2 linked regions of the Polyangium spumosum genome follow. The protein of the gene in region 2 interacts with the protein of the main gene of each other region in a pairwise test. Links are inferred from orthologs where the notes say so. Each region holds a gene or a part of one and is shown on either strand. Other genes may lie near its edges. The genes, in order: ligA and leuS.

Region 1 (9,772 bases), on a different replicon or contig from region 2:
CCTCCGTCCGTCGCGCCGGCGACGACCCCGAGCCCGCAAGTCGAAGGTATCGTCTCCGCGCCCGCGCCGCGGATCAGCGTGGTGCCGGCCGAGCCCTCGGCGCCCTCCGCGTCGCCTCGCGCGTCCTCGCCGCCTCCCGAGCCCGTCGCGTCGCCCGAGACGCCGCCGGCGGTGGAGACATCGCCGGCCGTGCGCCACCGCGACGTGGGCGACGCGATGCTCGCCTCCAAGGATCACGAGGGCGCGCTCGGCGAGTACCGCAAGGCGCTCGGCCACCTCGCGCCCGGGGATACGGAGGAGCGCGCCGAGCTCTACGTTCGCCTCGCGACCGCGAAGTGGGGACAGGAGAAACGCAAGGAGGCGATCAGCAACCTCGACAAGGCGCTGACCCTGCGCCCCGAGTACCGCCCCGCGCTCGAAGCGCTGGTCGTGCTGAACGTGGCCGAGCGCGATTTCCGCGCCGTCCACGCCGCCGAGGAGCGCCTGCTCGCGACCCTCACGAGCGAGACCGAGCGCTTCGAGCACCTGATGGAGTTCGGCGAGCGCTGGGAGAGCATCGGCTCGGATCCCGGCCGCGCGCGGACCTCGTTCGAGCGCGCCCGCGACATCCGCCCCGAGGATCTCCTGGTGCTCGGCAAGCTCCGCCGCCTCTACGAGCACGCGAGCGAGATCGACAAGGCCATCGAGACCCGCCGCCGCATCGCCGAGCTCACGCCGGTCCCGCGTGATCGCGCCGCGACCTACCTCGAGCTCGCGACGTATTGCCAGGACATCGACCGCGAGGAGCTGGCGATCGAGATGCTCGAGCTCGCGATCGACAGCGACTCCAGCATGCTCGAGCCGCTCGACACGCTCGCGCGGATCCTCTCGGAGCGGCAGGAGTGGAGCCAGCTCGAGGCGATCTACCGGCGCGCGCTCTCGCGCCTCGACAGGCTCCCGCAGGGCGAAGCGCGGCGCCGCGCGGCCTGGGAGATCGGGCGGCGGCTCGGCCTGCTCTTCCGTGATCACCTCGAGGATCCGACCGTGGCGCTCGCCTACTTCGAGCGCTCCGTCGACGAGCGGCCCGAGGATCTCGGCGGCCACCTCGTCGTCGCGGATCTCGCCCGCACGCTCGGCCGCCACGAGCGCGCGCTCGTGCACCTGCGTGACGCGGCGAAGCTCGATCCGCAGCGCGCCCAGTCGTTCCACGATCTCTTCGACGTGGCGCAGAAGCTCCGCCAGCCGGACGCCGCGTACGCGGCCGCCGTCGTGACCACGCACCTCGGCGTGGCCGAGTCCCGCGAGCGGTTCCTCCACGACGAGCACAAGCCGAACGGCGTCCCGCGTTTCCTGAGCGCGATGCCCGCCGAGGGCTGGGACCTCTTGCGCGACGAGCGGAGGGACACGCTCACCGAGGGCGTGCTCGAGGCGATCGCGAGCGCGGCGATCGCAGCCCGGCTCGAGCAGCTCGCCAGCGAAGGGAGGTTGCCGGCGCTGGATCCATCCCAGAAGCAGGACCTTCAACGCAGCACGATCTCGATCGTGCGTTCGTTCGCGTGGGGCAGCCATTTCCTCGGCGTGATGCCGCCCGCCGTGTACGTGCGCGAGGACGCGGCCGTGAGCCTCGTGGCGATCCCCGCCGAGGAGGCGACCGTGCTCGCGGGTCAGCACGCGCTGCGTGGTCGTACGCTCGCGGAGCTCGCGTTCCTCGTGGGTCGGCACCTCACGTATCACGTGGGCCATCACCGCCTGCTGCTCTTCTACCCGTCGCTGGAGGAGCTCAGCGCGTGTTTCGTCAGCGCGATCGCGATCGCCCTGCCGGACGAGCCGATCCCGGCGAAGGTGCGCGACGTGGTGCTCGCGTACAAGCCGCTCTTCGAAGCGCACCTCGACGAGGAGCGACGCGCGGCGCTGGAGCAAGCCGTCTCGGCGTTCGCCGGGGCAAACGTTCGTCCGGACCTACCCCGCTGGGCCGCGGCCGTGGAGCGCTGCGCGACGCGCGCGGGTTACATGCTCTGCGGGAGCCTGGAGGTCGCCTCGACGCTGCTCCGCGCGGAGCCGCGAGGCACGCTCGACGCGGAGACGAAGATCGTCGATCTGATCGGGTTCACCGTCTCCGAGGCACACGGGACGTTGCGCGAGGCGATGGGAATCTCCGTGCAGCCTTGAGGAAGGCGGGGGCGCGAGCCGCGCCCCCTGCCGAGATCACTCTTTGCCCTTGAGGTAGGCGAAGTACGCGTCGTGGCTCGGCGCGCGGCCGAGGAAGCGCGTGATCATCGTCCGCTCGTCCTCGCCGCCGCCCTTCGAGAGCACCTCGGTCCTCCAGGCGGCGGCCGTCGCCGTGTTGAGCAGGCCTTCCTTGCGGAAGCGCGTGAGCACGTCGCGCGAGAGGCTCAGGGCCCACTGGTAGCCGTAGTAGCCCGCGTCGTAGCCGATGAGGTGCCCGAAGCTCGACTGGAAGTGCGTCCCCTTCACGTACGGGAACACGTCCACCTTGCTCTGCACCTCCTCCACCACCTTCGTCGTGTCGAACGGCGCCTTGCGCGCGTGCATCTCCTGATCGAGCGACGCCAGGAAGAGCTGCCGCTGCGTCGCGAGCGCGAGCCCGAACGTGCGCGCCTTCGTCATCGACGTGAAGATCGCGTCCGGGATCTTCTCGCCCGTCTTGTAGTGCTTCGCGAACGTGTCGAGCACCTCGCGCGACCACGCCCACTCCTCGAACATCTGCGACGGCGCCTCCACGAAGTCGCGCACCGCGTTCGAGCCCGAGTACGTCGCGAGCTCCGAGCGCGTGAGGAGCTGGTGCAACACGTGGCCGAACTCGTGGAAGAACGTCGTCACCTCGTCGTGCGACATCAGCCCCGGCTGATCACCCGTCGTCTTCGGGAAGTTGCACACGAGCGCCGCCATCGGCTGCTGCCACGTCCCGTCGGACAGGCGCTTCGCCGTGCGCACGCCGAACATCGCCGCGTGCTTGTACTTGTCGGCCCGCGCATACAGATCGAGGTAGAACTTCCCGATCTTCTCGCCCTTCGACCACACCTCGTACGCGGTCACGTCCGGGTGCCACGCGTTCGCCGGTACCTCGCGGTACTCGAGCCCGTACATGCGCGCGGTGATGTCCATCAGGCCCTTCTTCACCGCGCCGATCTCGAAGTACTCGCTGAGCGCTTGCGAGTCGAAGTTGTACTTGGCCTTCCGGACCTTGTCCTCGAGGTAGTACCGATCGCCCGGGTAGAGGACGTCCGTCTTCTTCCCGCCGAGCCGCACGTGCTCCTTCTTGAGCTCCTCGAGCTCCGACTTCACCGGGTCCTTCAGCGCGGCCGAGAGGTTGTCGAGGAACTCGCGCACGTTCTTCCGGCTCTTCGCCATGCGCGGCTCGATCGCGTAGTCCGCCCAGGTCTCGTAGCCGAGCAGCTTCGCCTTCTCGGTCCGCAGCGCGAGCAGCTCCTCGAGCAGGCGCACGTTCTGCTTGCCGCCGCGGTTCGTGAACTTCACGTAGAGCTCGAGCGCGAGCTTGCGGTTCTTCGCGTACGTGATGAACGGGAAGTAGTCCGGGTAGTCCGTCGAGATGCGGACCTTCTTCTTGTCGTTCGCCTTGTGGCTCGCGACGTACTCCTTCGGCAGGCCCTCGAGCTCCTTCGGATCGACCTCGATCCACTCGGTCGAAGCGCCGATGTTCGACATGAACTCCTGGCCCTTCTTGGTGATCTGCGCGTTGAGCTCGCGCAGCCGCGCCTGCTTGTCCGCCGCGAGCTCCAGCCCGTTGCGCCGGAAATCACGCAGCACGTCCGCGAGCAGCCGCGCGCGCTCGCCTTCGAGCTTCTCGCCCTTCTTCGCGTAGGCCTGGATCACCGAGGCCACGTCCGCGTCGAGCCAGAGCGACGTCTGGAACGCGTCCGTCTTCGGCTCGCACGCCTTCGCCGCCTCGCGCACCGCCGCGTCCGGGTGCGCCACGCCCATCAGATACGGGAACTCGCCCGCGCTCATGAGCTCGAGGATCACGTCGTCGAAGCGGCCCACCGTCGACGCGAACGTGAGTTTTTCCGCTGGCGCGCCCTTCTGCGCCTTGATCTCTTCCGCGAGTGACTTCGCCTTCGCGAGGTGCTCGTCGCAGAGCTTGCGTGCGCCGTCCGGCGTCATCCCGACGGCGACCGGATCGAACTCCGGCTTCGGCGCGGGGGCGGGCGGCGTATCCGCGGTTTTTGCCGGCGTTTCGACGGCCTTGTCAGCCGCGACGACGTCCGCGTTCGGGGGCGTCACGGCTTCCGGCGTCGAGCCACCGCAGGCGAGGAGGACGAGTGCCAGCGAGACCAGGGGAAAGCTCGGGGTGCGCATCGAGCGCCCGTATACCACTGCCGCGGCCCGCCTGCGTTATCCTCGACGCATGCGCCTTTCGACTCTCTTCGTGCTTCTCTCGACCTTCGCGCTCTCCGCCTGCGGCGATCGTTCGCCCGAGGATAGCTGCGCCGTCATCTGCGAAAAAAGCGCCCTCTGCCAGCCCGGCTCGAGCGAGGCGGTCTGCACGTCCACCTGCATCGACCTCGCGAAAGACGACGCGTCCTACGCCACGTCCATCTCCCGCCAGGCCGACTGTTACGAGGAACAAGCCGACTACTACGAGGACGAGAAGGGCGTCTGTCTCGCCCTCGAAGGCGGCGCCTGCCAGGCCACGCCGGAGTGATTCGGCGCGCTCGTCACGGCTCGGACTGGAACGGATACGGCACGGCGCGCGGCGGCTCGAAGTTCTCTTTGATCACGCGCGGCGACGTCCAGCGCAGCAGGTTCAGCACGCTGCCCGCCTTGTCGTTCGTCCCCGATGCGCGCCCGCCGCCGAACGGCTGCTGCCCGACCACTGCGCCCGTGGGTTTGTCGTTCACGTAGAAGTTGCCGGCTGCGCGGCGGAGCGCGTTGCTCGCCTTCTCGACGAACACTCGATCCCGCGCGAAGACCGCGCCCGTCAGCCCGTACGGGCTCGTCTCGTCGCAGAGCGCGAGCGCCTCGTCTTCCTTGCCGTCCTCGTAGGGCCACACCGTGAGCACCGGGCCGAAGAGCTCCGTCTCCATGAGCGTGTGCTTCGGATCGTCCGTCTCCATCACCGTCGGCTCGATGAAGAAGCCCTCCGCGTCGCTCCACTCGCCGCCGCAGATCAGCCGCGCGTGGCCGCCTCGGCGCGCGTCTTCCACCGCGCTCGTGATCCGCGTGTAGGCCTTGCCGTCGATCACGGCGCCCATGAAGTTCCGGAAGTCCGCGACGTCGCCGACGCGGATCATCCGCGTGAGCTCGACGATCCGCTCCTTCAGCGCCGGCCACATCGACTTCGGCACGTACGCGCGTGACGCCGCCGAACACTTCTGCCCCTGGTACTCGAACGCGCCTCGCACGAGCGCGACGGCGAGCGCCGTCGGATCCGCGCTCGCGTGCGCGAAGACGAAATCCTTGCCGCCCGTCTCGCCCACGAGGCGCGGGTACGTCCGGTACCGATCGATGTTCTCGCCGACCTTCCGCCACATCCACCGGAACACCGGCGTCGAGCCCGTGAAGTGCACGCCCGCGAGGCTCGGGTGCTCGAAACACTGCGTCGTCACCTCGGCCGGATCGCCCATCACGAGGTTTATCACGCCGTCGGGCAGGCCCGCCTCGCGGAGCAGCGTCATGATCCAGTGCGCCGAGAGCAGCGCGTTCGCCGACGGCTTCCACACCACGGTGTTGCCCATGATCGCCGGCGCCGTGGGCAGGTTCGCCGCGATGGCCGTGAAGTTGAACGGCGTCGCCGCGAAGACGAACCCTTCGAGCGGCCGCGGCTCCATCACGTTCCACGTCCCGGGCGAGCTCTGGGGTTGCTCCGTCGCGATCTGACGCGCGTAGGCCACGTTGAAGCGCAGGAAGTCGATGAGCTCGCAGGCCGCGTCGATCTCCGCCTGATACGCGGTCTTGCTCTGTCCGAGCATCGTCGCCGCGTTGAGCAGCGGCCGGTAGCGCGTCGCGAGCAGCTCCGCCGCGCGCAGGAACACCGCCGCGCGCGCCGTCCACGGCATCTCGCCCCAGACCTTCTGCGTGGCGAGCGCGGCGTCGATCGCCTGCGCCACGTGCTCGCGCCCTCCCTCGTGCGCCCGCGCGAGCAGGAGGCTCCGCTTGTGCGGCGCGCGCACGTCGACCAAGTTGCCCGTGCGGACCTCGCGACCGCCGATCACCATCGGGATCTCGATCGTCTCGCCGGACATGCGCGCGAGTGCGGCCTTGAGATCCGCGCGCTCGGGCGTACCTGGAGCGTACGAACGCACCGGCTCGTTGACGGGAAGGGGCGTGTTCACGATCGCGGCCTGCATGGCGCGCGAGTCTACCACTCGGATCCGCGATGGCGCTTCCGCGCCGTGCGTCGGTTCGTGCCGTCTTCCCGGAGCTCGCTATTCTCCAGGGAATGCAGATCCACCGTGCTCCGCCCGAAGCGATCCTCGACCCGACCACCCAGAGGCCCCGGTTCGGCACGTACGCCGGGGGCCTGCCGCCCGTCGCCTTCGGGGCCGCCGCGAAGAACCCGTTCACCCGCCTGCGCCGCGAAAAGCGCTGGTTTTACGTGACCCTCGCCTCGGACGAGCTCATCTGCGCCGTCGCCATCATCCGCCTCGGCTACGCCTCCAACGCCTTCGCCTTCGTCGTCGATCGTCGCGAGGGCCGCGCCGTCTGCGACGAGACCACCATGGGCCCGCCTTTTACGGCCTTCATCGGCGACAGCGGCGGCGAGGGCTGCCTCGCCTCCTACCACCTCGGCAGCAGCCACCTCTCCGTCTCGCGGCCGATCGGACAGAGCGATTACGTTGTCGATGTACGAATGCAAAATTTCGAGCTCCAGGCGCGGCTCGGCACCACGAACGCTCCGCCTGCGCTCGGCGTCGTCGCGGCGCTTCGCGAGGACCTGTTCTCGACCACGGAGAAACGCGCGCTCCTCTCGGTCGACGGAACCCTCGTCGCCGGAGGCCGCAGGTACACGCTCGAGCACGCGCTCGCCGGCTACGACTTCACGGCGGGGCTGCTCGAGCGGCACACCGCGTGGCGCTGGGGCTTCGGCCTCGGCCGCACGTCGGACGGCAAGCCCATCGCCTTGAACCTCACCGAAGGGTTCGTCGGTGATCGCGAGTGTGTCGCGTGGATCGACGGCGAGATCGTGCCGCTCTCCGCCGTCCGTTTTTCCTTCGACCGCGAACGACCTCTGTCCGACTGGCAGGTCCGCGCGCCCGACGAGGGCGTCGATCTGCGCTTCTCACCGAGCGGCCTCCACGCCGAGCGCCACGACCTCGGCATCGTCCGCTCGCGTTTCCTCCAGCTCGCGGGCGAGTTCTCGGGGCGGATCCTGGTCCCGGGCCGCGAGCCGATCACGATCGAGCGGCTCGCGGGCGTCACCGAGGATCAGGACACGTACTGGTGAGAGGTCAGGAGACCTTCACGCCCTTGTCTTGCAGGAGCTTCACGAAGCCGGCCTCGTCGAGGAGCACCGTCCCGTATTTCTTCGCCTTCTGCGCCTTGCTCGATCCCGAGTCGGCCTCGGCGCTGACGAGGTACTGAAGCTCCTTCGTCACGCCCGAGAGCACGCGCCCGCCGTTCGACTCGACGAGGTTCGTCATCTCGCCGCGCGGACGGCTGAGCGCGCCCGTGAAGCAGAACGACATCCCCGCGAGCGGCCCCTCCTGCTCCTGCGTCACGGGCACGATGCCCTGCGCGATCAGCCGCTCGATCTCGGCTTTGCGGCCCTGCAGCCCGCGCACGATCATGCCCGCCTTGATCGGACCGAGCCCCGAGATCCCCGCGAGGTCCGCCTCCGTCGCCGCGAGCAACTTCTCGATCGTCGTGTACCCCGCCGACACGAGCAGGCGCGCCGTCTGGATGGCGAACCCCTCGATGCCGAGCGCGGCCAGGAACACGGGCAGCGTCAGCGGCAGGCGGCTCGTGAGCTCGTCGAGCACCTTCTTCGCGATCTTGTCGCCGCGCCGCTCGAGGTCCGCGATCTGCTTCGGCTTCAGCTTGTACAGATCCCCCGGCTCCTTCACGAGCTTCGCCTCGACGAGCTGCTCGATCAGCTTGTCGCCCCACTCGAGCGCGCCGATCGCGTCGATCCAGTTGTGGATCCGGCCCTCGACGAGGGCGGGGCACTCCTGGTTCCTGCAGAGCAGGTACTCGCCGCTCGTCACGAGCTCCGCCGCGCAGCGACGGCATTTCGTCGGAGGTTGCTCCGTCTTGCCGCCCTTCTCGACCACCTCTTCGACGTACGGGATCACGTCGTTCCGGCGCGACACCAGCACCTCGTCGCCCACGCCGATCCCGAGCGCGCGCACGTTGCTCATGTTGTGCAGGCTCGCGCGCTGCACGACCGCGCCCGCGAGCTCCACCGGCTCCACGATCGCGACGGGCGTCACGCGCCCGCTCGGCCCCGTGTCCCAGAGGATCTCCACCACCTTCGACACCTTCGCCTGCGACGCGAACTTGAACGCGATCGCCCCGCGCGGCCGCCGGTTCACCTCGCCGAGCAACGTCTGCGAGGCCGTCGAGTTCGCCCGCACCACGAGCCCGTCGATCTCGTAGTCGAGCCCCGCGCGGATCTCCGACGAGTACTTCCGGTAGAACCCGAGCACGTCCTTCAGCGTGCCCTTCGCGGTCCACGGCGTGCCGAAGCCCTGCTTGCGCAGGAACGTGATCTTCTGCTCTTCGGTCGTGACGTCGAGGTGATCGGCCACGTCGTAGAACAGCACCGTGAGGTGCTCGCAGCCCTGGCCGTCGAAGCGCTTCGACGTCCCTGCGGCGGCGTTGCGCGGGTTCGCCACGCCCGGGAACGACTTCTTCATGTCCGACAGCTTGAGGATGATCTCGCCGCGCACGCTCAGCGTGAGCTTCTCCTTCAGCCTCTGCGGCACGCCGCGCATGCGGGCCACGTTCGGCGAGATGCGCTCGCCCATGATCCCGTCGCCGCGCGTGATCGCGTCGGCGTACTTGCCGTCGCGGTAGATCACCTCGATCGAGATCCCGTCGAGCTTCTCCGCGACGAAGAGGTCGTCCGAGATCGCCTCGCCGCCTTCCTTCACCACGAGCTCGTCGCAGCGCGCGGCCCAGGCCTCGAGCTCGGCCTCGTTCACGACCTTGTTCAGCGAGCCCATGGGGATCTCGTGCCGAGCTTTTTCCCACTCGGTCACGGTCACGGGGGCGCCGACGCGGGCCAGCGCCGGGTGCGTCGGGTCGAGGTCGCGCAGCTCGTCCTCGAGCGCGTCGTAGGCGGCGTCCGAGATGTCGGGTTTGCCGGCGTAATAACTCGCGCGGTAACGCTCGATGCGCTCGGCGAGCTCGTCGATCCGCGCTCGCACGGCCGGATCCGGCTGTTTGTCCCAGCCGTGGTGCAGGTGCGTCATCCTCGTGTCCTCCCTCGAATCGTCACTCGAACACCACCTCGCCGCGGCGCGCGGCGGCGAGTATGTCGTCCATCCCCATCGCGAGCGGCGCGGGCAGCTCGTCGTCCACGAACAGCCGCGCCTCGCGGATCTCCAGCCGGTTCTTCGGCGGCTTCTTCGGCTCGCCCACACGCGCCGAGACCACGATCGTCACGGCGTGGAACCGAAGGTCGCGATCCGGCCGCGAGAACACGCCGACGATCTCGCCGATCGTGACGTCGTCGACGCCCGCTTCCTCGTCGAGCTCGCGCACGACCGTCGTTCGCAGTGTCTCGCCCCACTCGACCGTGCCTCCGGGCAGCGCCCAGGTCCCCGTGTCGGCGCGCCGGATGAGCAGCCACCTGCCGTCCTCCGTCCGG
Region 2 (10,012 bases):
CCGGCTCGCCGCTCGCCGCCTCGAGCAACACGGCGCCGGGCCCGGGGGAGACGTCGCCCGCTTCGAGCGAGAGATCGAAGGGCCGATCGAGCCCCCCGAGCACCGACGGCGCTGCCTCGGGCGTGAGCGGGAAGCGGTAGGCCGCGACCTCGGCGGGCCGGTCCGGGCGGCGTGGGACGAGCGGGCTCCGCTCGGCCAGGGGGGTGTCTTCCGCCGGCAGGGTTTCGCGCCCGTCCGGCTGCGGCGCTCGACCCGGCGGGGGCAGGGGGATACACACGTCCCCCTCGGGCAACGAGCGCGGGCCACACGACGCGGCCACCGCCGGCGCCACCGTGGAGGCCGGTTTTGCGGGCTCGGGCGCCTTCCGCCTGGGGGTTTTCCCGAGCGCACCGAGGGCCGCGAGCAGGGCGGCGAGGGCGGCGGCTCGGACGAGCGGCTGCATCCCCCTCGATATAGCCCAGGAGGGCCCATCCATCGAGCCGCCCGCAGCATGACGGAGCGCCCCGAACGAACGCCTGCCCGGCGCCGTGGAGCTTCCTACCTTCAACCTGGCTTGCGTCGGCTCGACGCTGTTGATAGCTCCTGTCTCGTGCAAGACCGCTCCTCGATCGAAAAGTCCCTGAACGCGCTCTTCGACGCCGAGCGCACGGTTCGCCGCCTGCATGACGAGCTCGCCGACAAACCCGAAGGTGTGCTGCTCGACGTGCTCACCGACGCGATCGCGGGCGCCCTGAAGGAGGGCGACGAGGACGAGTCGGCGCTCAGGCTCGTGCGGATCGCGTCGCTGCTCGGCGAGCTGCAGGGCCCGCGGGTCGTCGACGCGATGATCGACGTGCTCTCGTCCGAGCACCCGGAGGCCCGCCGCGCGGCGGGCGAGCAGCTCGAGGAGCTCAGCTTCGAGCGGTTCAAGGAGGTCGCGCTGGGCATCGAGCGCGCGCTTCGGCGCCTGCCCGTCGGCTCGCCGGCGCTGCCCGAGCTCCCGTACATCCTCGCCGACGTGCCCGAGCCTGGCGTCACCAAGGTGATCGGCCAGTTCTTGAAGCACGGCGACGCCGACGCGGTCGCGGCTGCGATCGAGTCGCTCGTGCAGATCGGCGATCCGGCGGCGGCTCGGCTCATCGAGCCGCTCGTCGACGACACGCGCACGGTCGAGCTGGAAGAGGACGGCTCGGACGCGACGACCGAGGTCACGATCGGCGAGCTCGCCGAGGAGGCGCTCGAGATGCTCGAGGCCATGGGTGGGGACGACGAGGGTGAAGGGAGCGGCGGGAACGGGAGAGCCTCGTGAGCCTCGGGACCCCGCTCACGGGGGCGGAGGCGGCGGTCTTCGACACGTCGGTCATCCCGCGGTACCTCGCGTATTTCGGCACGTCCGCGGTGGAGATGGTGATCCCGTATTCACCGGCGGCCGTGGCCGACATCGGCTGCCGCACGGGGTACGTCGAGCCCTTGCTCGCGGAGAAGCTGCCGGGCGCGAACATCGTCGGCGTCGACCCTTCGCCCGAGGCGCTCACGCTCGCGCGCGCGAAGGCCTCGGCGCTCTCGGGCGTGAACATCACCCTCGAGCAGGCGACGGGCATGCCTTTGCCGCTGCCGGACGCGAGCTTCACGCATGGCTTGCTCGTGCATCCGGTGGTGAGCGCGCAGGCGCGGTATGCGCTGCTCGCCGAGCTCCGGCGCATCCTCGTCGTGGGTGGTCAGGGCCTCGTGGCGCTGCCCGTGCGTGGCTCGTTCCCCGAGATCTACGACATGCTGCGCGAGTATGCTCTCCGGCAGGACCTCGCGGATTTCGGCAAGGCCGTGGAGGTCGCCGCGGCGAGCCGCCCGACGATCGAGTCGCTCTCGGAGGAGCTCGAGAAGGTCGGGCTCGGCGAGGTGGACGTCGACGTGCAGCTCATCGGCGTCGCGTTCAACAGCGGCAAGGAGTTCCTGGAGGATCCGATCGCGCAGATGGTCGTCTTCCCCGACATGCGCGCGCTGCTCGAAGCCGACCCCAAGGCCGTCGAGGCGGGCTTCCGCTACGTGGGCGACGCGATCACGAAGTACTGGTCCGAGGGCAACTTCGAGCTGACGGTCAACATCGGCGTCGCGAGCGGCCGGCGCTTCGAGTGATCCTCGGCTCAACGTAGAACGAAGAACGGCACGAGCGCCCAGCCGCCCGCATCTACTTTGACGTCAAACGTTCGCCTCTGACCTCGCGCTTCGAGCGTGATCATGTGTGTGCCTGCCGGGACGCGGGTCCTTGCGATCGCGATGCGCGCCGGCAGGGTCGCCCACGAGCGCGTGTCGGGCGTGTCGAGCGCCGACATCGTCAGGCTCGTGGCGAAGCCGAGCAACATGCCCACGGCTGCGGCCGTCCCGTCGCCGCGCCGCCTGTCGTCCTGCGCCGCGTTGATCCCGGCCGTCGTCGCGCCTGCCACGGCCACGCTCGCCGCCGTGCGCGCGAGCAGCCGCGTGATCGCCGCGAGCACGAGCGTCCCCTCGCGCTTGTGCCAGGCCGATCGCACCTCGCCTTCCACGTCGAGCGCCTGCTCCAGCGCGAGCGGCTCTGCGCCGAGCGACGCCTTCGGCACCTCGTAACCTCCGCGGCCCTGGCCCAGCGTGGGGTAGTTGATCCACGCGACCGCGCCTTGCATGACGAGCGCGTCGACGTCTCTGCGCTCCATCGGCGAGAGCTCGTGCCCCACGATCTGCATCGCCATGCCGATCGGGATCCGCACCGGCGTCTTCGGCGGCACGCGCCCGTAGCCCATGACGACCACGATCTCCGCTTCGCCCGTCTCCTCCACCGGCGCGAGTGGCTCCGCTCCCGCGACGAGCGCGTCGACCTCCTCGTGTGTCGTCGTCTTTTGCCCACGCGTCAGCGCGCGCAGGGGATCTCGCAAGGACCGGTACTTCGTGTAGGCGAGCGCCTCGTCGTAGTGCAAAAGCGCCTCGTCGCGTTGCTTCGACTTCTCGTACGTGAAGCCCGCGAGCAGGCTCCCGAGCCCGAGCAGCGCGCCTTCGTCGCCGACGCTCTCGAGGTACTTCTGCATGACCACGAGCCGCCGCGCCTCCACGCGCGCCCCGTTGAGGTCGTGCCGCGCGAGGTAGCTCATCATGTTGAGCGTGTTCAGGAGGAGCTTCTCGTACGCCGGCGCCTTGTACGGCCCGGCGTCGTCAGAGAACACGTAGCGGCCGATGTCCGCGGCTTTGCTCGTCGAGAGGTCGAGCACCTCGATGGCCTGGTCGGCGGCGCCGAGGTCACGCGAGGCCTGCTCGTACTTTCCCATCGCGAGGTGGATGCTGCCGCGGTCGAGCAGGAGCAGCGCCTCGTCGCGCGTGACGGCGGGGATCTCGCCCGGCTTCTTCACGCCGAGCTCGCGGTCGAGGGAGGCGACCGCTTGCTCCATCGAGCCGCGATCGAGGGCGATGAGCGAGTCGCGCACCCGCACCTCGTGCCCGGCGCAGCCCGCGTTGCCGAGAGCGGCGAGGGCGAACGTGACAACGCAGGCGGCGCGCCGGAGGCCGAGGAGCGCCTTCACGTCAATCCTGGTTGAGCAGGGCCTTCGTGAAGGCCGCCTTGTTTTGCCAGCGGACCGCGCTGGTTTCGGTCTCGATGACCTGCATGAACATGAAGTACTGCACGCGCCGCCCGCCCGCCGTGCGCTCGTCCGAGGTGTAGACCTTGCCGGTCATGTAGTACTTCGCGCCGAGCTGACGGCCGTACTGCGCTGCGTGGTTCGGATCGAAGTGGCCGCCGTTTTGCCGCTCGACCTCGGCGATCATCTGGTTCTGCCGCTCGCGGCTCACCACCGTGACGAGCTCGGAGTTCACCATGAAGGTCTCCGCGTCCGAGAGCACGGCCTGGAGCTGGCTGTCGATGTGCTGGCTCGTCTCGTTGAGCATCGGGAAGATCGCGAGCGTGGGCTTGTCGCCCGCGTCGGCCAGGGACTTCGCGAAGGAGGAGGCCACGAGGTGCTTCATGTTCTCGTGGAGGAGCTGCTCCATGTCGCGTTTGTCGATGCCGGTGCTCATCGGCGGGTCGTCGAGCCCCTCGACCTCCGAGCCGCGGACGAACACGGGATCACTCGAGCAGCCCGCCCCGAAGGGCACGAGCAGGGTGGAGGCGAGCGCGAAACCAAGGAAGCGTGCGTTTTTCATGGGGGTGTGGATGTGACGCTCAAGCCACGACGAGATTCACGATCTTGCCGGGCACGTAGATGAACTTCTTCAAAGTCTTGCCGGTCGTGAACGCAGAGACACCCTCGGCTGTGAGCGCTGCTTTACGGGCCTCGTCCTCGCTCGCCTTGACGGGCAACGTCACGCGGCCGCGGACCTTGCCGTTCACCTGCACGGCCATCTCGATCACGTCGTCGACGCAGAGCGCCGGATCGAACGTCGGCCAGGGCTCGAGCGCGATCGAGCGCTCGTTGCCCCAGAGGCGAAAGACCTCCTCGGCCACGTGGGGCGCGAAGGGCGAGACGCAGAGCAAGAGGCCCTTCGCCGCCTCGCGCGGTAGCTCCTTCAGCGAGCCGAGGTGGTTCAAGAGGACCATCATCGCGCTGATCGCCGTGTTGAACGAGAGCGCCTCGATGTCCTCCGTGACCTTCTTGATGGTCTTGTGGGTGAGGCGCTTCGTGGCGTCGTCGATCGCGTCGACGAGCGGCCGGCCCGTGAGGATCGAGAAGACGCGGTCGCGGAAGCGGACGACGCCCTGGATCTGCGCGGACTGCCAGGGTTTGACCGCCTCGAGCGGGCCCATGAACATCTCGTAGAGGCGCAGGCTGTCGGCGCCGTAGGCCTTCACGATGTCGTCGGGGTTGACCACGTTGCCGCGGGACTTCGACATCTTCTCGCCGTCCTCGCCCAGGATGAGGCCCTGGTGGACGAGCTTCAGGAACGGCTCGGGGTGCTTCACCTTGCCGATGTCGAAGAGCACCTTGTGCCAGAAGCGCGCGTAGAGCAGGTGCAAGACCGCGTGCTCGTTGCCGCCGATGTAGAGGTCGACGGGCATCCAGTCGTCGTAGGCCTTCCCGCTCCAGGGCTCGGCGTCGTTCTTCGGGTCGATGAAGCGCAGGTAGTACCAGCACGAGCCCGCCCATTGCGGCATCGTGTTCGTCTCGCGCGCGTACCACTGCCCGTCTTTCTGGAAGAACCGCCAATCGACGGCGCGCGCGAGCGGGCCCTGCGGGTCGTCGCCGGGGCGGAAATCGACGAGGTCCGGCAGGCGCAAGGGCAGCTCGTCCTCGGGCACCGCGAGGGGTTTGTCGTAACGGATCACGTGCGCGTCGCCCTTGCGCGGGTCGCCGGCCGGATCCTTCATGTCGACCGGGAAAAACACCGGGATCGGCTCGCCCCAGTAGCGCTGCCGCGAGAACACCCAGTCGCGCAGCTTGTACGTGACCTTCGGCGCGCCTTTGCCCAGGGAGACGAGCTCGTCCACGATGGCGCGTTTGCCGTCGGTCGACTTCATCCCGTCGAACTTGCCGCTCCGCACGAGGACGCCCTCGTCGACGAAGGCCGCGTCGAGCGAATCGTGCAGCTCGCCGTCGGGGCTCACGACCTCGAGGATCGGCAGGTCGAAGGCCTGGGCGAAGGCGAAGTCGCGCACGTCGTGGCCCGGGACGGCCATGACGGCGCCCGTGCCGTAGCCGCCGATGACGTAGTCGGCGACCCAGATCGGCACGGCCGCGCCGGTGATCGGGTGGATCGCCATCGCGCCCGTGGGCACGCCGGTCTTCGTCTTCACGACGGCGGAGCGTTCGAAGTCGCTCTTGCGCGCGGTGGCCTCGACGTACGCGCGCACGGCGTCGACGTTCTCGGCCGAGGTGATCTTCGAGACGAGCGCGTGCTCGGGCGCGAGCACGACGTAGGTGCAACCGAGCAGCGTGTCGGGCCGCGTGGTGAAGACGTCGATCTTCGCGCCCTCGAATCCTTTGACGTCGAACGAGATGAGCGCGCCCTCGCTCCGACCGATCCAGTTGCGCTGCGCGGCGAGGGTGCCTTCGGGCCAGTCGACGAGGGAGAGGTCCTCGGCGAGGCGGTCGGCGTAGGCGGTGATGCGCAGCATCCACTGGCGCAGCGGGGTGCGGATCACCGGGTGATTGCCGCGCTCGCTCTTGCCGTCGACGACCTCCTCGTTGGCGAGCACGGTGCCGAGGGCGGGGCACCAGTTGACGAGGACGTTGTCCTGATAGGCGAGGCCACGCTCGAAGAGCTTGACGAAGATCCACTGGGTCCAGCGGACGTAACCCTCGTCGATCGTGCCGATCTCGCGCTCCCAGTCGTAGCTGAAGCCGAGCATCTCGAGCTGGCGACGGAAGGTGTCGATGTTCTTGCGCGTGGTCTCGGCGGGGTGGGTGCCGGTCTGGATCGCGTACTGCTCGGCGGGCAAGCCGAAGGCGTCCCAGCCCATCGGGTGCAGGACGTCGTAGCCCTTCATGCGGCTGTAGCGGCAGAAGATGTCCGTCGCCGTGTAGCCCTCGGGGTGGCCGACGTGGAGCCCCGCGCCCGAGGGATAAGGGAACATGTCGAGCACGTAGCGCTTGGGCCGGCCTTCATGGCGGACGGCGCGGAAGACGCCGGTCTCTTTCCAGAAGCGCTGCCAGCGGGGCTCGGCCTCGGCGTGAACGTAACGAGCGGGCTCCGGAGCTGCCGGAGCGCCGTCCGCAGGCGTGCTCGGCGAGGGCGTGTTCGCGGTGGGGGACGTCATGGCGACCGTACGATTAGCACCGACGCGGCGCGTGTGTCAGCGGGCGGGCACGGGAGGCGCGGCGAAGGAACGAGGGAGAAAGCCGCGAGGCGGTGGGGACGAACGAAGAACGCCGGACAACCTCAGCGCGCATGGGCCTTGGGCCGGCGCGTGATCCCGAGCTCCGCCGCCACCCATCGCCGCAAGAGCTCCGCGTCCCTCGCCCGCAGGGCCCGCGTTTCGAGCCGCGGCTGCGTCATCGCCGCGGCCAGCTCCTCCCCGTCGAGCGCCCTCTTTTTCGCGCCGTCGATCACGATGAACAGCCTTCGCGCGGCCCGATCGACCACGAGGCACGCCCAGCTCGGCCCTTCCTCCGCGTGGACGAGCGTCCCTGCGATCACGCTGTCGAACGGCGTCGGCACGCCATCGTGCACGACATGCATTCGCTCGCCGTCGTCGGCGAGGTAGGCGTGGTATCGCCCGTCGGCGCTCAGGACCAGGTCCCCCGCCCAGGCAAAGGGCCTCTGCTCGCGACCGTCGAGCACCACGAAGCGCGCCCCGCGGCTCGCGGCGACGTAACCGAACGTCGATCCGCGTCGCGCGAGGACCGGGCGATCCACGGCGTCGTAGGCCGGTCCCTCCTCGCCATTCACGACGACGTGCCATCCACGCCCGCGCCGCGCTGCATACGAGAGTTTTTGGCCAGCGTCGCCGAAGACCAGGCTCCCGGGCGCGATCTCGTCGTACGGCGGGCCCTCCTCGTCGTCGAGGACGATCACCTCCCCGTCCGGGCGACCTCCGGCATAAACGACATGCGCGCCGTCTTCGCTGAACGAGACCTCCGAGATACGAGCATAAGGCGCGGATTCGGCGCCGTCGACCGTGACGCGCCACTTCCCCTCGCGCTTCGCCACGTAGGCGAATCGACCACCGCGCGGCGCGAGCGCATGATACGCGATCGCCTCCGCCGGTGGAGATTCGCGGCCGTTCATCCAGAAAAACGCCTCCTCTCCGCGCCGCCCGACGTGCGCCACCGCGGCCCCGTCCTCGCTGAACCGCAAGGCGCCGATGCCGTCGTAGAGCGGCCCGGCCGCGCCGTCGACGACCGCGCGCACGGAGGCATTTTGCCGGGCCACATACGCGAAACGGCCGCCGTGGCCGAAGAGGAGCGTGCCCTCCAGAATGGCGTCGAAGGCAGGGCCCGGCTCCCCGTCGAGCACGACAAACCACGCGCCGCCGCGCGCTGCCGCATACGCCACGTGCCCTCCGTCCGGGCTCAGCGCGACCTCGCCCAATCCCTCGAAGACCGGGCCCGCCTGCCCATCCACGACGAGCGACCAGCCTTTTTCGCGGCGCGCGGGGTAGGCGAGGCGGCGGCCGTCCGCGCTCCACACGATGGATTCGATCCCGATGCCCAGGTATTCCACGCCGTCCACGCCGTCGACGCGGACGCGCTGCTTGCCGGCGCTCTCGAGCACCTCGAGGTGATGCCTTCGATCGGGGCTATGGCCCAGCCAAACCACGGAGGGCGCGCATCCCGCCGTGATCGCGAGCGCGAGCAGGAGGCCGAGCGCCTTCATCCGAAGATCGGCGCGGGCAGCGGCGGGATGCTCCGGGTGCTGGTCATCACGCCCTTCGCCACCGTGCGCCCCTCCACGCGGGCCTCGACCTCGTAACGGGCGAGGTCTTCCATCAGGTGCGACTGCGAGACGAGGTATTCGAGCCGCTGACCGGCGAACACCGGCTGGAGCAGCTTCACGTCCACCGAGGCGCTCATCCCGACGTGCGAATGGGAATGGGTCTTGAGCGATTCGATGAGCGCCGCCGACATCTCGGGCTTGTACCCGGGTTGCATGCGATATCCGAGGGCCAGGTTCTGCAGGGCCTCGAGCACCTCGTTCGGGTCGCGGCCCTTTTTCTCCCAGGCGTCCTGGTAGGCGGCGATGATGCCGAGGAGGTTACTGCTCTGGCCGAGCCCCTCGATCGTGTACACGCCCGGCCAGAGGTGGAGGCCCGGGAAGTGGCCCTCGAAGACGGGCTCGTTCGCCGAGACGTGGCGCGCGGCCCGCAACGTCGGCCGCGGGGTGCGCTCGTACGATTCGATGACGTCGACCATCGAGAAAGGGCGGCGATGCGGGATCAGGAGGTTTATCACGTCCGCGCCGAGGGACAAACGCGAGCTCGGTTTCATGAGAGGCTCCTCCGCAGCGCGTCCGCCGTGCGCCGGATGTCGGCCGTGTTTTCGGTCGCGTGGATCCGAACGTCGGGGCCGAGGTTCGTCCGGACGAGCGACCGCAACACCGCGCCCGGGGCGATGGTCACGTAATCCGTGACGCCGCGGTCTTTCAGCGTGGTCATGACGTCGGTCCATCGAACGGCACTGACGAGCTGGCCGGCGAGGAGGCGCGGGACGCTCCCCTCCTCCTCGGCGAGTTTTCCGGTCGCATTGAGCACCAAAGGGACCCGCATGGCCCCGCGCCGCGCGCGCGTGAGCGCCGCTTCGAGCTCGGGGACCGCGTCCTTCATCGATTCGCTGTGCCAGGGGCCGGCGACCGGCAAACGTCGGAAGTGGAATGGCTTATTGTCGTTGAAACCACCTTGGGCGTCCTCCAACGTCTTCACCAATTTGCCGATGGTTTCTTCATCACCACTCACCACCAGTTCATCAGGTGTATTCGTTGCCGCGATCGTGACCTTGGATCCGCAACGTGCGATCGCGCGCTGGAGTGTACCTCTCAGAAGGACGGGCGAGAGCTCGGCGCAGGATAACGCCAACATCATACCCGGGTGCCGCGCCGCTTCCCGCGCCATCAACCGTCCACGGAGCGCCGCAATCATGATCGCATCCTCGGGCGTGATGGCGCCCGTCGCGGCCCAGGCCGGGAGCTCTCCGAGGGAATGACCTGCCACGAAATCGGGCGGGATTCCCGCAGCGAGGAGCTCCACGTGCACGAAGAGCGCGATCGCCGTGAGCGCCGGCTGCTGGACCTCCGTTCGTTCGAGGGCGCGCCCGCCCTTCGCCAGGAGCTCGCTCGGCGCGATGTCTGTCGCCTCCGCCGCCCGATCGAGCATCTCCTTGCCCCGCGGCTCGTTCGCCACGAACGACGCGGCTTCGAAGAGGCCCTTGGCGCCCTGCCCAGGAAACAGAAAGGCCACCGTCACAACGTCAGCCCCCCATCCACCACGAGCGCCTGGCCGATCACGTACGAAGCCTCTTCCGAAGCCAGGAACAACACCGCCCGCGCCACCTCGTCGCCGGTCCCGAAACGCCCGAGCGGGATCCGGGCGCGCGTCTTCTCCGCGATACGTTTGTCCAGGCGCTTCGCCATTCCCGTGCCG

Evidence for each region.
Region 1: the proteins of leuS (region 2) and ligA interact in binary tests that used the Escherichia coli proteins (3 or more experiments, as listed by UniProt). The link is inferred for Polyangium spumosum from one-to-one orthologs.

The regions. Positions count from the first base shown.
Region 1 is NZ_WJIE01000001.1:944,038-953,809, reverse strand. What follows is about bases 6,893-9,772. They hold ligA (NAD-dependent DNA ligase LigA), read right to left. Parts: upstream 9,375-9,772; coding sequence 7,410-9,374; downstream 6,893-7,409. Other genes in these bases: GF068_RS04055 (NUDIX hydrolase), read right to left, coding at 9,397-9,772; GF068_RS04065 (DUF2804 domain-containing protein), read left to right, coding at 6,893-7,405. Also shown: GF068_RS04085 (tetratricopeptide repeat protein), read left to right, coding at 1-2,148; GF068_RS04080 (M3 family metallopeptidase), read right to left, coding at 2,185-4,317; GF068_RS04075 (hypothetical protein), read left to right, coding at 4,367-4,663; pruA (L-glutamate gamma-semialdehyde dehydrogenase), read right to left, coding at 4,677-6,308; more of GF068_RS04065, read left to right, coding at 6,401-6,892. UniProt on the Escherichia coli protein: DNA ligase that catalyzes the formation of phosphodiester linkages between 5'-phosphoryl and 3'-hydroxyl groups in double-stranded DNA using NAD as a coenzyme and as the energy source for the reaction.
Region 2 is NZ_WJIE01000006.1:640,058-650,069, forward strand. Bases 3,929-7,048 are described here. They hold leuS (leucine--tRNA ligase), read right to left. Parts: upstream 6,695-7,048; coding sequence 4,163-6,694; downstream 3,929-4,162. Other genes in these bases: GF068_RS23560 (penicillin-binding protein activator LpoB), read right to left, coding at 3,929-4,143; GF068_RS23570 (PD40 domain-containing protein), read right to left, coding at 6,817-7,048. Outside these bases: GF068_RS23540 (hypothetical protein), read right to left, coding at 1-442; GF068_RS23545 (HEAT repeat domain-containing protein), read left to right, coding at 590-1,288; GF068_RS23550 (class I SAM-dependent methyltransferase), read left to right, coding at 1,285-2,112; GF068_RS23555 (COG3014 family protein), read right to left, coding at 2,121-3,524; more of GF068_RS23560, read right to left, coding at 3,526-3,928; more of GF068_RS23570, read right to left, coding at 7,049-8,253; GF068_RS23575 (3-hydroxyacyl-ACP dehydratase FabZ family protein), read right to left, coding at 8,250-8,864; GF068_RS23580 (acyltransferase domain-containing protein), read right to left, coding at 8,861-9,829; 3-oxoacyl-ACP reductase FabG, read right to left, coding at 9,832-10,012.